Regions from separate parts of the Pseudarthrobacter sp. 01T43 genome, predicted to be linked through region 1. Evidence: riboswitches for the same ligand, from Rfam matches in the RefSeq annotation. Region 1 holds a riboswitch; the other holds the start of a gene.
What was found. Region 1 has a riboswitch for cyclic di-AMP ahead of AC1DIM_RS00350 (aggregation-promoting factor C-terminal-like domain-containing protein). Riboswitches for the same ligand answer to the same signal wherever they lie in the genome.
Positions count from the first base shown of each region.

Region 1 (6,973 bases):
CGAGGTCACGCTCCTGGAGGAACAGATCCTCCACGCCTTGGCCGAAGCCGGTGGCCCGCTGGACCCCAAGCAGCTCAGGGAGCTCCTCGGAGATTCGGTGCGGAACCTGGGCGAGGAAGGCAAAAAGAAGGGCGCCGCCACCACGCTGCCCACGGCCCTTGGGCTCCTCCAGGCGGATGGCCGGATCCGGCGTGTGCCGGTCAACGGCCGGCTGGACCAGCAGCGCTACGCCTACACGCTGTGGGGGCTGCCGCGCGCAGCCATGGACGACGACGCGGCCCGCGCCCTGCTCCTGGAGCGCTACCTCGGCTGGACCGGCGGCGCCACGCTCAAACAGTCGCAGTGGTTCACGGGCTTCACGTTGACGCACACCAAGGCAGCGTTCGCCGCGATTGGTGCTGTGGAGGTCGCTACTGCTCACGGTGAGGTGCTGTGGATGATGCCCGACGACGTCGGCCGCCTCGCTGCGTTTGGCCCGCCTGCGGAGGAACAGATCCAGTTACTCGCCGGTACAGACTCGCTGGTTCTGCTCAGGCGGAACTCAGCGGACCTGTTCGCTGAACCCGACAGGGACAAGAAAGTCTTGAACTCCACCCTGGCGCTGCAGGCTGACCTTCCGGACCATCCCATTCTGGACCGCGGCCGGATCATCGGGCTGTGGCAGTACGATCCCGCAGAATCGCGAATTGCCCACTGGCTCTTCGCCGGCGCCACACCTGCGGTTACCCGGCGCATCGCCGAAGTGGAGGCGTGGATCCGGGATGAACTGGGCGACTTCCGCTCCTTCAGCCTGGACTCGCCGGCATCCCGCCGGGACCGGATCGACGCCCTGAACGCCGCCGGTACTGCCTAGGCTCTGCGGTGGGCGGTTAGGCCCTGCGGTGGGCGGCGAAGAAATCCCTCAGCAGGGCCCCACACTCGTCTTCCCTGACGCCGCCGTAGACCTCCACCCAATGATTGAGCCGGCGCTCGCGGAGGACATCGAACACCGAGCCGGCCGCTCCGGCCTTCTCATCCCAGGCGCCGAAAACCACCCGGGGAATTCTGGCCAGGACTACGGCGCCGGCGCACATGGCACACGGCTCCAGGGTGACCACGAGCGTGCAGTCCGCTAGCCTCCAGCCGTCCCCGGCGCCTCCATCGAGCTTCGACAGGGCACGCAGCTTCTCCGCCGCCTGGCGGATGGCCACCACCTCCGCGTGGGCGGTGGGGTCACCCAGATCCTCCCGCTGGTTCCGGCCGGAACCCAGCACGCCGCCGTCGGGCCCGATAACAACAGCGCCGATGGGTACATCCTCCGTGGCCAGAGCCAGGCGGGCTTCGTCGAGGGCAAGGCCCATCCACTCGCTGTGTTTAATTTCGCCGGGCGCCATGGCTCAATGATAGTTTCGATGGATATCCGGTTTGCCACGCACTAACGCCAGGAGCACCACGTGGATACCCTCCCGCAGCGGTTGAGGAAATGGTTTGGGCCCTATGCAGCGTTGACGATCACGCTTCTGATTGGCGGTGCGATCATTGTGGCGCTGGCCGTTTTGGGTGCCGAAGTGTATGACAACGTGGTGGACGAGGCCGGCCTGGCGAACCTGGACAAACCTGCCCTGTCGTATGCCGAAGACCTGCGGAACCCTTGGCTGGATTCGGTGGTGACAGGGTTTACGAATATCGGTGGCGGGATCGGCATGCCGATTCTTGGCAGCATCCTTGTCGCCTGGCTGACGTACCTGGGAAGGACCTGGCGGCCGCTGATCCTGGTGGGCGGCGCCGCGGCGTTCTCCATCACTGCCACCACGGTGGGGAAGAAGTTGGTGGGACGCACCCGGCCGGACCACGCCGATGCGGTACCGCCCTACGAAAACTCGCCGTCCTTTCCCAGCGGCCACACGCTGAACACCACAGTGGTCATCGGACTGGTGGTCTACCTGGCATGCCTGCAGTTCCAACGGACGCTGGTCCGGGTGTCATTGATCACCGGCGGAACGCTGTTCATCATTGCCATGGGTCTGAGCCGAGTCTTCCTGGGCCACCACTGGCTCACCGACGTCATTGCCGCCTGGCTGCTCGGCCTGGCCTGGGTGGGAATTGTGATCCTGGCGCACCGCCTGTTCCATTTCTTCCGGCGGCGTGAACACCGTGGGCCTGCACCCACGTTTGACCGGCCCGTGGTGCGTGATGTGGTGGAGGAGGGCGGCATTACCGGGCACGGCAAGGGCAACGCCGGATGATAGTTTTGACCCATGCGCACTCTTGTTGTGGACCACCCGCTGGTCGCCCATAAGCTCACCGTCCTGCGGGACAAAAACACATCGTCTCCGGTCTTCCGGATGCTGACGGAAGAGCTGGTGACCCTGCTCGCCTACGAGGCCACCCGCGATGTCCGCACCCAGCCTGTGACCATCGAGACGCCGGTGAGCACCACCATAGGCACCGCCTTCACCAAGCCCACTCCCTTGGTGGTCCCCATCCTCCGCGCCGGCCTTGGCATGCTCGAGGGCATGACCAAACTGGTCCCGACGGCCGAGGTGGGTTTTTTGGGCATGGCCCGGGATGAGGAAACCCTGGACATCATCACCTACGCCGAACGCCTGCCGGAGGACCTCACCGACAGGCAGATCTTTGTGCTGGACCCCATGTTGGCCACCGGCGGCACCCTGCGCGAAGCCATCAAATTCCTCTTCAAGCGCGGCGCCTCGGACGTCACCTGTATCTGCCTGTTGGCCGCGCCGGAAGGCCTGGCGAAGTTGGAAGAAGAACTTGCTGACTCCAACGTCACCATCGTTCTGGCCTCCATCGACGAAAAGCTCAATGAGAAGTCCTACATTGTGCCGGGGCTCGGCGACGCAGGAGACCGCCTCTACGGCATCGCCGGCTAGTTTCCGGCACAACGGCAAAAAGGCCTTCCGGATTCAGGAGCCCGCCGCTAGCCTGTGCGGATGGACTGGAAACTCGAGCTTGTCTTTGTCCCTGTATCCGACGTGGACCGCGCGAAGGATTTTTACGTCAACAAGGTGGGGTTCAACGCTGATTACGACGAGCGGCCCAGCGACGGCATCCGCTTTGTCCAGCTGACGCCGCCCGGCTCGGCCTGCTCGATCTGCATAGGGGAAGGGCTCAATGACGCCCCGCCAGGCACAGCCCCGAGCTTGCAGATGGTGGTCCCCGACATCCAGGCCGCCCATGAGCACCTCAAGAACAACGGGGTGGACGTGAGTGACGTGGACGTGCAGGATTGGGGCCATTTTGTGTACTTTGCAGATCCCGACGGCAACAAGTGGGCCGTGCAGTACATTCCGGGCCGCCAACCCTAAGCTCCCCGCGAGCCTAAGCCACGGGCCGCGAACCTAAGCCCAGGGCTGCGAAGCCTCGGGGTTGATTCGCCTGGGCGACGCAGCAGCGCGGTGGACGCATTGGCGGGGGCTCATTTCTTTCCGGCCTTGAGGTCGGCTACGACCTTCATGATCCGACGAGCCCGAGTTTCCGCTGTCTTGGCGTCGCCGATCGGCTCCACGTACCGGCGCTGTGTGCTGTAGTTCAGCGTGCCGTAGAACGCCTGGGCGGCCGGGTCGGCGGCCAGGGCGGCTGCGAGGTCGTCCGGGACTTCGATGATGCGCGGCTGGGTATCCAGTTCAACGTCCACTTCGACCGTGTCACCGGACGCTACGCCGGTGACGTCCCGGTTCGCCGTGCTCACTCCAATTAGATACTGCCCGCCCATGACCGCAATGCTGCTCCGGTAGCTCTTGCCGTTGATGGTCACCACCACGGGCGGACGCTTGCCTGCCCCGAGTGCCGCGACCACCCCCTCGGGAACATCAATGCCTGCCTTGTTGCCGCTGCCGATGATGGTGGTGGTGAATTTCATGGGCCAAGTATGACCCGGCGGCCCGAAGCATGGGAAGGAAGCAGGGGCTGCCGGGACGGCTGGCTGGCGGCGGGGAGACAAAAACAGCAGGCCCTGAACCGGGGGTTCAGGGCCTGCTGCATCCTGGCGGGACTTCGAAGAGTAGGGCTCAGGACAGAATGGGGTTTAGTACCAGTTGTGCGACAGGTGGAAGTTCAGCGCGCCGCACGGCGACTGGTAGCGCTCCTGGATGTAGTTCAGGCCCCATTTGATCTGCGTGCGGTAATTGGTGAGGTAGTCCGCCCCGGCGCTCGCCATCTTCTCGGCTGGCAGCGACTGGACGATGCCGTACGCGCCACTGCTGGCGTTGGTGGCTGTGGTGGTCCAGTCGGATTCCTTGGTCCACAGTGTGTGCAGGCACTGCATCTGGTCAGCGGACCAACCGTAGCTGGCCAGCTGGCCGGCGGCGTAGGCCTGGGCTCCGGCGGGGTCATTGACGGCCACAACAGGAACGGGCTCCGGTGCGGGGGCAGCTGCAGGAACGGGAGCTGGTGCAGGAGCGGGCGCTGGTGCCGGAGCGGGAGCAGGTGCGGGCTCGGCGGCCTGCGGCGCAACGCTGATCTCAGGAGCGGCGGGTTCCGGCGCAGGCTTGGCCTGCATTTCGGCCTTTTCCATTGTCAGCTGCGACTCGACGTCGGCCGTGGATAGCTTCTGGGTATCGCTGACCGCTGTCAGCGCGCCGGATTCGGACGCCTGGCCCGCTGCACCCAACCCGATCAGGAGGGCGCACGCCGTGCCGAGCACGGCTGCACGCTGTCCCAGCGAGGGAATTCGGTTGCGAAGTTTGGTTGACCCGTCCTGCGGGCGCGTTTGTACCTTGGATTCAGACATGGTTGATCGCCTCTCACACCTGCGGAGTTAGCTGTCGGGTTCGGATGAGGGCATCCGGCCACACGGAAGATCACGTGCTGGCTTCACCCCAAGGGCGACAATAAAAGCCCGGGACTCTGGGTCCCCCGCCTCTGCCTCGATCGAACGGAATCCGGGAAGCGGCAGAGCTTGGCGTCATCCGGATGTGCGGCCCGAACGGGATCCGCACTCTATCGACGGTACAGGAGCATGGCGATTAAGTCACATTTCGGTAACGAGGATCACGACGGCGGCGTGTTGCCTTGCGTCGATCGGCAAGCGCGCTTTGTGACCGCCACAATGGGGGGCGGCCCCTTCGCGGCCGCCAACCCGTTTTCAGTCCGTCGGGCTTACTCAGCCCATTCCGGTCTATCCGGCCAAGGCGTAGACCGTGGTGCCGCCGATGGTCTGCGCCGGGAAGTTCGCCGCCACCCATTGGGCTATCTGGGACGGCGCGTCCGATCCGCTGGTGGACCGCATATTCCCGCTGGCAATGAAGTAATGCACCCTGCCTTGCCTCACCAGATCCTGGAACTGGGCAACGGTGGGGGAGGGGTCTGTTCCGTTGAAGCCGCCCACGGCCATAATCGGTAGTTCCGTGGCCAGTTGGTAGCCGGCCGCGTTGTTCGAACCCACGACGGCAGCTGCCCAGGTGTAGCCGGACGCACCATCTTTCAGCGCTGCAACAAGCTCGGACGACGGCGTGGTTGCCCCGAGGAGGCCACCCATTCCGCCGGCTTGCCGATTACCGCCGCCGGCGTTCCCCCCGGGGCCGCCCTGACCGGATCCGCCCTGCCCGGTGCCGTTGGGGCCAACGCCGTTGGTGCCGAAGCCGTTGCGCGCCCCGCCGGCAGCGCCACCGAATCCGCCCGCCGCAGTCGCGCCAGGACGGAAACCGCCTGCGCTTGTCAGCGGCCCGGCACTGACGATCGCGCCGCTGTGGGCCGCGGCCGCAGTTGAAAGCGAGAAGGCCAGCGGACCCGCGAGGGATGCCGCGACGGCGAGGACCGCCGTCGTCCGCTGAACGAAACGGATCTGCAGGAGCCTACCAAACAGCACACCCGCGGCGCCGGCGAGCCCGCCGATCAGAACCAGCCAGCGGAGCCACGGACCGTATGCAGCGGTAGTGCCCAACAGGTCGAAGGCCATCAATGCCGCAGCCGCGACTGCAGCGGAAAGTAGCAGGGCCGCGACGGACTGCCGCCGGTGCTGCCAGAGAAGGACACCGCCCAGCCCGGTCAGCCCCGCGATTCCGGGCGCCAGCGCCACCGCGTAATACGGGTGGATGATGCCGGCCATGAAACTGAACACCAACGCGGTGACCAGCACCCACGAGCCCCACACCATGACCGAGGCGCGCACAGGGTCCGTGCGCGGTGCGCGGCGGCCAACCCACAGCAGGCCGGCGGCGAGGAGCAGGACGGAAGGCAGCAACCACGCGATCTGGCCGCCGAATTCGCTGTTGAACATCCGCAACAGGCCGGGGATCCCCCAGCCGTTTCCGCCGCCCACGCTGCCGGTTTCGTCGCCGGTCAGGCGGCCCAAACCGTTGTAACCGAGCGTGAGCTCAAGGATCGAATTGTGCTGCGAACCGCCAATGTAGGGTCGCAGATTCGCCGGCGTCAGCTCCACAGCGAGGAGCCACCAGCCGGCGGAGGCCAGCATGGCTGCTCCCGCCCCCGCCAGCCGGAGCAGGCGTCGGCCGATTCCTCCCGGCGCCGCCACGGCGTAGGCAAGGGCAAAACCGGGAACCACCAGCAGCACCTGGAGCTGCTTGGTGAGGAAGCCGAAGCCCAGGAACACCCCGGCCAGCACCAGCCAGTGCACCTTGCCGTCCTGGATGGACCGGAGCGTCGCGTAACCGGCGGCAGTCATGAGAAGTACCAGCAAGGCATCGGGATTGTTGAACCGGAACATCAGCGTGGCCACCGGTGTGGTGGCCAGCACCACGGCGGCGAGCAGGCCTGCGCGGTGCGCCAGCCGGGTATCACCAGTGGCCGGTGCCGCGGCCCGCCGTACCGCGAGATACAGCAGCCAGGCGGTGGCCACCCCCATTAATGCTTCGGGCACCAGGATGCTCCACGAGCTCAAGCCGAACAGACGGACTGCCAGGCCCATGATCCATAGCGAGGCCGGGGGCTTGTCAACGGTGATGGAGTTGGCGGCGTCTGAGGAACCGAAGAACCAGGCGGTCCAGTCCTGTGAGCCGGCCTGGGCTGCCGC
Region 1 covers NZ_JBFTPV010000001.1:81,086-88,058, reverse strand. The annotation lists gene AC1DIM_RS00380 (DNA glycosylase AlkZ-like family protein) at 1-853, shown strand, start outside; gene AC1DIM_RS00375 (nucleoside deaminase) at 870-1,373, opposite strand; gene AC1DIM_RS00370 (phosphatase PAP2 family protein) at 1,434-2,225, shown strand; gene upp (uracil phosphoribosyltransferase) at 2,238-2,873, shown strand; gene AC1DIM_RS00360 (VOC family protein) at 2,934-3,308, shown strand; gene AC1DIM_RS00355 (YdeI/OmpD-associated family protein) at 3,419-3,862, opposite strand; gene AC1DIM_RS00350 (aggregation-promoting factor C-terminal-like domain-containing protein) at 4,028-4,732, opposite strand; cyclic di-AMP (ydaO/yuaA leader) riboswitch at 4,738-4,899, opposite strand; gene AC1DIM_RS00345 (ArnT family glycosyltransferase) at 5,120-6,973, opposite strand, start outside.

Region 2 (6,973 bases), on a different contig from region 1:
TCCGGCCAGCGAGAGGATGGCGTTGACGTCAATCTGCACGTCCTCCAAGTCATACGCCTGCAGCAGGGACCGGCACCACTCTTCCAGCGTCTCGTCCTGGCTCTTCATGCTGTGCCTCCCAAATCTTCTGCGGCCGCAGTGCTCCGGAATCCACCGAGTGGATCAGGGCCGGCCACCCCAAGGGTGGCGGCATCGTCCCAGGTATCCACGTCTGCCGTGGAGCCAGCCGGAACGGCGACAGGTTTTAGGTCAAGACTAGCAAGGAGTGCCCGGACCGACCCGTTGGTTAAGTCACCGTGGGCGGCAAGTTCCGCCGCGGAGCGTTGTAGCGCGGCCGTGCTATAAAAGCCCACCAGCGGCTGCCGGCGACCATCCTCAGAGACAGCCACCACGCCGTCCTGTTCCGCCGTCGGGCCCGCGGCGCGCAGCCCCTCCCGGAGGGCCGCCACTGCCTGCCTGACGTTGGGCATGTCGCAGGCAAGAACCAGGGTCAACGCCGGCCGGCTGCCTTCCGCCTTATCCAGTGCTGCGAGCCCGGCGGCGATGGCCGCAGCCGGACCGCCGAAGGGGGGCTCCTCACGGCAACTGAGGGTCCCGGCGGGAGTTTCCCCGGCGTCAGGACCCACGACGACGACGGCCCGGGCACCTCCGGCGGCGGCGACCGAACGGCGCAACAGGGTTTCGCCGTCGTACGTCAGCCCTTGCTTGGGTACGCCGCCCAGACGCGCCGAACGTCCGCCGGCGAGAATGAGGGCATCAAAATCGAAAGGGTCTGCATCCACGTCCCCAGCCTAACTGCGCTGGGACCTCACTGCGCTCGAAGGGATCAGGCCGCCCGCTCAGGCAGGAGGAAAGGATCCCAGGCAGGCGTCGGCTTCTCGAGTTCCTTGATCTGCCACATGGTGCCGTGCGGCGGTTCAGGCACAAACCTCAACTTCCAGCCCATCTCAGCAGGCGTATGATCGCCCTTGCTGTTGTTGCATCGAAGGCACGCAGCTACAAGGTTTTCCCACGAGTCTGCGCCGCCACGCGATTTGGGCTGCACATGGTCGATGGTGTGGGCACCCTTGCCACAGTAAGCACACCGGTGACCGTCCCGCCGCAGGACACCGCGGCGGCTGACTGCGGTGCTCTGGTTGTATCTCGGGCGGATGTAGCGGTTCAGGAGGATCACGGACGGGCGGCCCAGGATCTCCTGCGGCCCCACCACGGGGTCATCGCCCTCGGCAATCACGCTGGCCTTGCCCGTGAGCACAAGCACCAGCGCCCGGCGGAAGGTGACTACCGCCAGCGGTTCATATCCAGCATTCAGAACGAGAGTGCGCATGCACTTACCTCTTTGTGGCCGCACCCGTCAGGGGCACGAGGGCCGGCTGCCCCCGGCATATCCGGGCTATGGATCGACACCACAAGAGTAAACAAAAAATACCCGGAAAAACTAATCGCCCGGTCCGACCGTTCCGACGTGTCGAGGCCGCCACCTGCCCGCCCGGTTCCGGCAGGGCAAGAGACAGCAAAGGACCCCCGCCATCAGGCGGAGGTCCTTTGAAAGCTCAAACAGTTGCTAGGACACGCGGATGAAAACCGGTCCTGAGCCAACGTTGGCACTGAACACAACGGTCTGGTTGCCGTTGTAGCCGCCGTGCACGGCCTGTCCGTTGCCTGCGTAGACAGCAATGTGGGCCATGCCTGAGCCGCCGTTTGCGTAGTAGATCAGATCGCCGGGCTGTGCTTCTGCTGCACTCACGGTGCGGCCCAGGGAGAGGTAGCCGGCGGGCCAGTCGTGGAAGTGGATTCCTACAGCGGCCAGCGAGTTGGTCACCAGCATGGTGCAGTCCTGGTTGACACCCAACTGGGCGTACGCAGCGGACAGGATGGCCTGGCCCTTACCGCTGGCAGCGACCGGTGCGGCCGGTGCTGCGGGAGCGGAAGAGGCCACCTTGATGGCTGCCGCGGGCGTGGCCGCGGGAGCGGCGGCGGCCGGCGCCTCAACAACGGCCGCGGGCTCTTCAACGGGAGCCGGCGTGGTGGTGACTGCCGGCTTCTCGTAGGAGATGGCAATGGTGGATTCAGCCGAAATGACGGCCGGTGCCGCGACGCCAACCTCAACGGTGGGGGCCGCTTCGTGCTGAACACCGGTGTCGGCGGCGTTAGCCGCGATACCACTGGTCAGGACCAGGCCGGAAGCAGCGGCGATAACCGCGGCCTGACGGCCCATGCCGCCGGCGTTGTCGCCGACTGCCTTGGCAATGACAGCCAGCGAGTTGGTCTTGGTGACCTCGGCGCGGTGCCGTGCAACAGCTGCACGAGTAGTCATTAATGTTTCTCTCTTTCGTGTTCCTCAGCACCGCGGTAGCAGGCATAAGGGCTTTGGACGCGCCGGCATCTTGGGGGTACGCCGGCACGCCCCGAACGGGGATTCAGTATGGGTTTCCGCGAGGAAGAGTCCCTGCAGCGCAAGACTGCAGGGACAAAGGCGCAGGGAAGTTACTTCGCCAGGGTGAAGAAGGAGGAGGTGCCCGTTGCAGCAGCAGCGTGCAGCATGGTGCCCTGCGAGGGGTTCAGTGCGCTGATCATCATGCCGTTGCCGACGTAGATGCCCACGTGGGCGCCGCCGTTTTGCATAACCAGGTCACCGGGAGCGGGCGTGGAGGTGGGCCGCATAACGGTCCAGGCGTTCGTGCGGGGAATGCTGATGCCGGCCTGGGCGTAGACCCACTGCGTGAAGCCCGAGCAGTCCCAGCCGTTGGGAGTGGTGCCACCCCACAGGTAGGGGTGGCCGATGCCGGTGTAGGCAATGGCTGCCAGGCCCGACGCAGCTGCGGAGGAAACGGTATCCGCAAGCTTGGCCGATGCGTCCTTGGTCGCGTCGGCAGCCGGTGCACCAGCAGCCCGGGCTGCTGTTTCCGTAGCGGTGGACTGCGCACGCACCCGTTCGATCACGGGCGCGGCCGTGGTCTTGACCACCGGGCGCTCGAAGGAGACGGTGGCGGTGGGTGCGGCGGTCACGGCAAGCGCAGCCTGTGCGGATCCGGACTCGGTGGACGCGGACACACCAGCGGTGGTGTCAGCGGCGTTGGCCGGAAGCCCCATGGTCAGGATGAGACCTGACGCGGCTGCAATGACTGCAGCCTGGCGACCTACGGTCCCGGCATTTGCACTGACTGCCTTGGACACGGAGCCCAAAGGATTGGTGCGAACCGTTTGCGCACGGTGGCGCGCAGAATTATGGCGTGAAGACACGAAGGTAGCCTCTCCCAATGCCTGCGAGGTGAGCTGTCGGATTCGGATGGGAGTTCACCCGGCCGCGCCGCTTCCTGGGAAGCTTTGCGACTTAACCCCAAGGCCTTCAGAATCGAAGACCAAAATTGGTTCCCCCGCCCCTGCCAGACGATGTCATGCGAACGGACCTTGAGCGGTGGCAGAGCTAGGCAATCCACTCAAGAACGTCAACTTCGGAAAAGTTGACGCGCTTTAGACGTTACAGGAGATCAGAGCCAATGTCACATTCAGGTCACGGCATGTCACCGAGATTTGAGAGCTGACCATCATTTGAGCTCAGAGCCATCCGGTGGGATCAACGACGTCGCCGTTGACCTGAACCTCGAAGTGGAGGTGGCAACCGGTGGAGGCGCCCGTGGTGCCGCTGAGGGCCACAACCTGGCCGCGGGTCACGGTCTGGCCGACCTTGACGGCGAACGAGGACAAGTGGTTGTACGTGGTTTCCAGTCCGTTGCCATGGTCCACCACGACGCGGTTACCGCCGCCATACTGGTGCCAGCCAACAAATGTCACAGTTCCGCTGGCAGCAGCCATCACCTGGGTCCCGCACTGCGCCACGTAGTCCTGGCCGCGGTGGAAGTCACCGGTACCACCGGTGATAGGGCTGACGCGGAACCCGAAAGGCGACGCGGTGATCATCTGGGCCAACGGCGGGCCAAGGGTTCCGGCGGAGGCCGCACGCGTGATGGACCCGACTGACTGGGCGCTCAACAGCTGCTTGAGCTTGCCGTCCGGGTCGCCTTGGGTAACAACGGAAGAGCGGCTGAAGTCAATCTGCGCGCCAGCTTCGGCGGAAATCTCAGGCTGCGGAGCGGCCGACACTGCCGAAACGGACTGGCCGGGCTGCTGGTCCGCCATGACCGGGCCCGTTACCGGAACGGTCACGGTCAGGAGCAGGCCCGTTGCGGCAAGGGCGATGCCGGCTTTCTGCCCTACGCCGCTGGCGGCGGCGAAATCGGTCACCTGCCGGAATGCACCCCGGCGGCGGCGCGCTTCGCGCTGCGGATCGCGGGGCCTCTCCGCGGTGGAATCCCCGACCGTGCGAGGCGCCGAAGCAGGGCCCGCCGCGCGGCGGCGGCCCCTTGAGTATTGCGTGGTCAAGAATGTTCCTCTCTGGATAGCCTGCGAAGTTAGCTGTCGGATTCGGATCAGAGAGTTCAAAGACCCGGCCCGCCGCTGCAAGCACTTCGCGCAGAAATATCCCGTGAGGATCCCTCGCTGGAAGAGGCTTGCTGCTGACGGACTTCACCCCAAGGCAGCCTTGCGACTGCCGGTTGTGGTTCCCCCGCCTCTGCCAGTTGGTGACTCGTGCACCTGATTCGCTGGCAGAGCTCGGCTCCGGATCAGGTAACGCTTTTGTATCGACGCTTGGTTTCAAACTATAGGCGATCAAAACGGACAGTAACAATTCCGTTATATTTGCGGAATGGCAGAAGTTGCGCTAGCCCAAAGAGGATCGGCCGCGCCACAGGACCGCTTCATGTGACTGCGGCGGGTTTCAGCTAACCGAAACGAAAACGTGGGCCGCGACTTCCGGTGGCAGTTCGAGCGCGCCCTCGATCCCCGGAACCCGTACGGAAATGTACTCCCCTACGCGCTCCAGCGAGACCGCCGCGCCGGGCCTGATTCCGCCTTCATCCAGCTGTACCAACAACTCAGGTTCCACCTGGATGGGCTCAGCCAGCCTGCTGATCGTGACACTCGACGTCGGCCCGTATCCGCGCATGGCCTCAACGAGATTAATCACACCAGTTTCAGGGAGGGCGGCAGCTCCGCCCAGCGCGGCCAGCCCGGGGATGGGATTGCCGTAGGGCGACTTGGTGGGGTGGTCAAGGAGTTGGTAGATGCGCCGTTCCACCCGCTCGCTCATCACGTGCTCCCAGCGGCACGCTTCATCATGAACGTAGGCCCAGTCCAAGCCAATAACGTCAGCCAGGAGGCGCTCCGCGAGCCGGTGCTTGCGCATCACCTCGGTGGCGCGCTTGCGGCCGGTCTCGGTGAGTTCCAAATGACGGTCCCCGGACACCACAACCAAACCGTCGCGTTCCATCCGCCCGACGGTTTGGGAAACGGTGGGTCCGGAGTGGCGCAGCCGCTCGGCGATGCGTGCGCGAAGAGCAACGATGTTCTCTTCCTCAAGCTCCAAAATGGTTCGAAGATACATCTCCGTGGTATCGATCAGATCCGTCATCCAGCTCAGCTCCTCGAGCACAGTACCTTGCGTTGACCCACCGTATCGCGTTCAAGCCGCAGAGAGGTCCAGTAAAAAGCTTAACCTATTTTGAATTTGTCCGGATAATCGCCCTAGGCTGCGAATCGTCTCACTGACCAGACTATGACGGCGCCGGTTGCCGCCCGATCCAAGGTTTCAGGCAGAATAAAAGCGGCCCTCGTTGCAGTCGCCGCTGACTGCCGGCCACCCCACCGTCCCGGACGTCAACCACGTCCATGCCGAATTTGGAGCCCTTGTGAGCGAAACCAGCATCACTATTCCTGCCGATCTCCTGCCCAAGGACGGACGCTTCGGCGCGGGACCTTCCAAGGTCAGGCCGGAGCAGCTTGAGGCCCTCTCAGCAGCGTCCCGGACAATCCTCGGTACTTCCCACCGCCAGGCGCCCGTCAAGAACCTGGTGGGTTCCGTTCGCGAGGGCCTCAGCCAGTTCTTCCGCGCCCCGGAGGGCTACGAGGTTATCCTGGGCGTCGGCGGCTCCACGGCATTCTGGGACATCGCAGCCTTCGGCCTGGTGGAAAAGAAGGCCCAGCACCTGTCGTTCGGCGAGTTTGGCTCCAAGTTCGCCTCGGCCACCAACAAGGCGCCCTTCCTGGAGGCCTCCTCCATCATCAAGTCCGAGCCCGGCACCCGCCCGGATGCCCGGGCGGAGGCCGGCGTTGACGTCTACGCGTGGCCGCAGAACGAGACGTCCACGGGCGTTGCAGCTCCGGTCAAACGCGTCGAGGGCACCGACGCCGGCTCGCTGGTCGTGGTGGATGCGACGTCCGCCGCCGGTGGGCTGGACGTGGACGTTGCCGAGTCGGATGTGTACTACTTCGCCCCGCAGAAGAACTTTGCGTCAGACGGCGGCCTGTGGCTGGGCCTGTTCTCCCCCGCCGCACTGGAACGCGCAGCGCGGATCAAGGCGAGCGGCCGCTGGATCCCGGACTTCCTGGACCTCCAGACGGCCATCGATAACTCCAGGCTGAACCAGACGTACAACACGCCCTCTCTCTCGACACTGGTGACGCTGGATTCCCAGGTGCAGTGGTTGAACTCGAACGGCGGGCTCGACTTCGCCAGCAAGCGCACTGCCGATTCTGCAGGCCGGATCTACGCCTGGGCCGAGGCATCCGAATACGCCACCCCGTTCGTGACCAAGTCCGAGGACCGTTCCAACGTCATCGCCACCATCGACTTCGACGACTCGATCGACGCCTCAGCCATCGCCAAGGTGCTGCGCGCCAACGGTGTGGTGGACACCGAGCCGTACCGCAAGCTGGGCCGGAACCAGCTCCGGATCGCGACCTTCGTCGCCATCGAGCCGGACGACGTCTCCGCCCTGCTGGCAAGCATCGACTACGTCGTCGGCGAGCTGCGCAAGTAACTTCCGCGCGGCACCCGTGCTTGCGGTGAGCCGCAGGCGTCAGCGTTCGACGGCGTCGTCCGGATTCTGGTCCCGGGCGGCGCCGTTTGCTG
Region 2 covers NZ_JBFTPV010000021.1:2,841-9,813, forward strand. The annotation lists gene AC1DIM_RS16045 (DUF6457 domain-containing protein) at 1-108, opposite strand, end outside; gene mobA (molybdenum cofactor guanylyltransferase) at 105-782, opposite strand; gene AC1DIM_RS16055 (HNH endonuclease) at 827-1,327, opposite strand; gene AC1DIM_RS16060 (NlpC/P60 family protein) at 1,565-2,317, opposite strand; gene AC1DIM_RS16065 (C40 family peptidase) at 2,488-3,177, opposite strand; cyclic di-AMP (ydaO/yuaA leader) riboswitch at 3,248-3,409, opposite strand; gene AC1DIM_RS16070 (M23 family metallopeptidase) at 3,559-4,383, opposite strand; cyclic di-AMP (ydaO/yuaA leader) riboswitch at 4,387-4,605, opposite strand; gene AC1DIM_RS16075 (iron-dependent transcriptional repressor DtxR) at 4,781-5,473, opposite strand; gene serC (phosphoserine transaminase) at 5,751-6,881, shown strand; gene AC1DIM_RS16085 (MFS transporter) at 6,921-6,973, opposite strand, start outside.
Region 2: linked by a shared signal. The riboswitch ahead of AC1DIM_RS16065 (C40 family peptidase) and the one ahead of AC1DIM_RS00350 (aggregation-promoting factor C-terminal-like domain-containing protein) in region 1 are both predicted to bind cyclic di-AMP.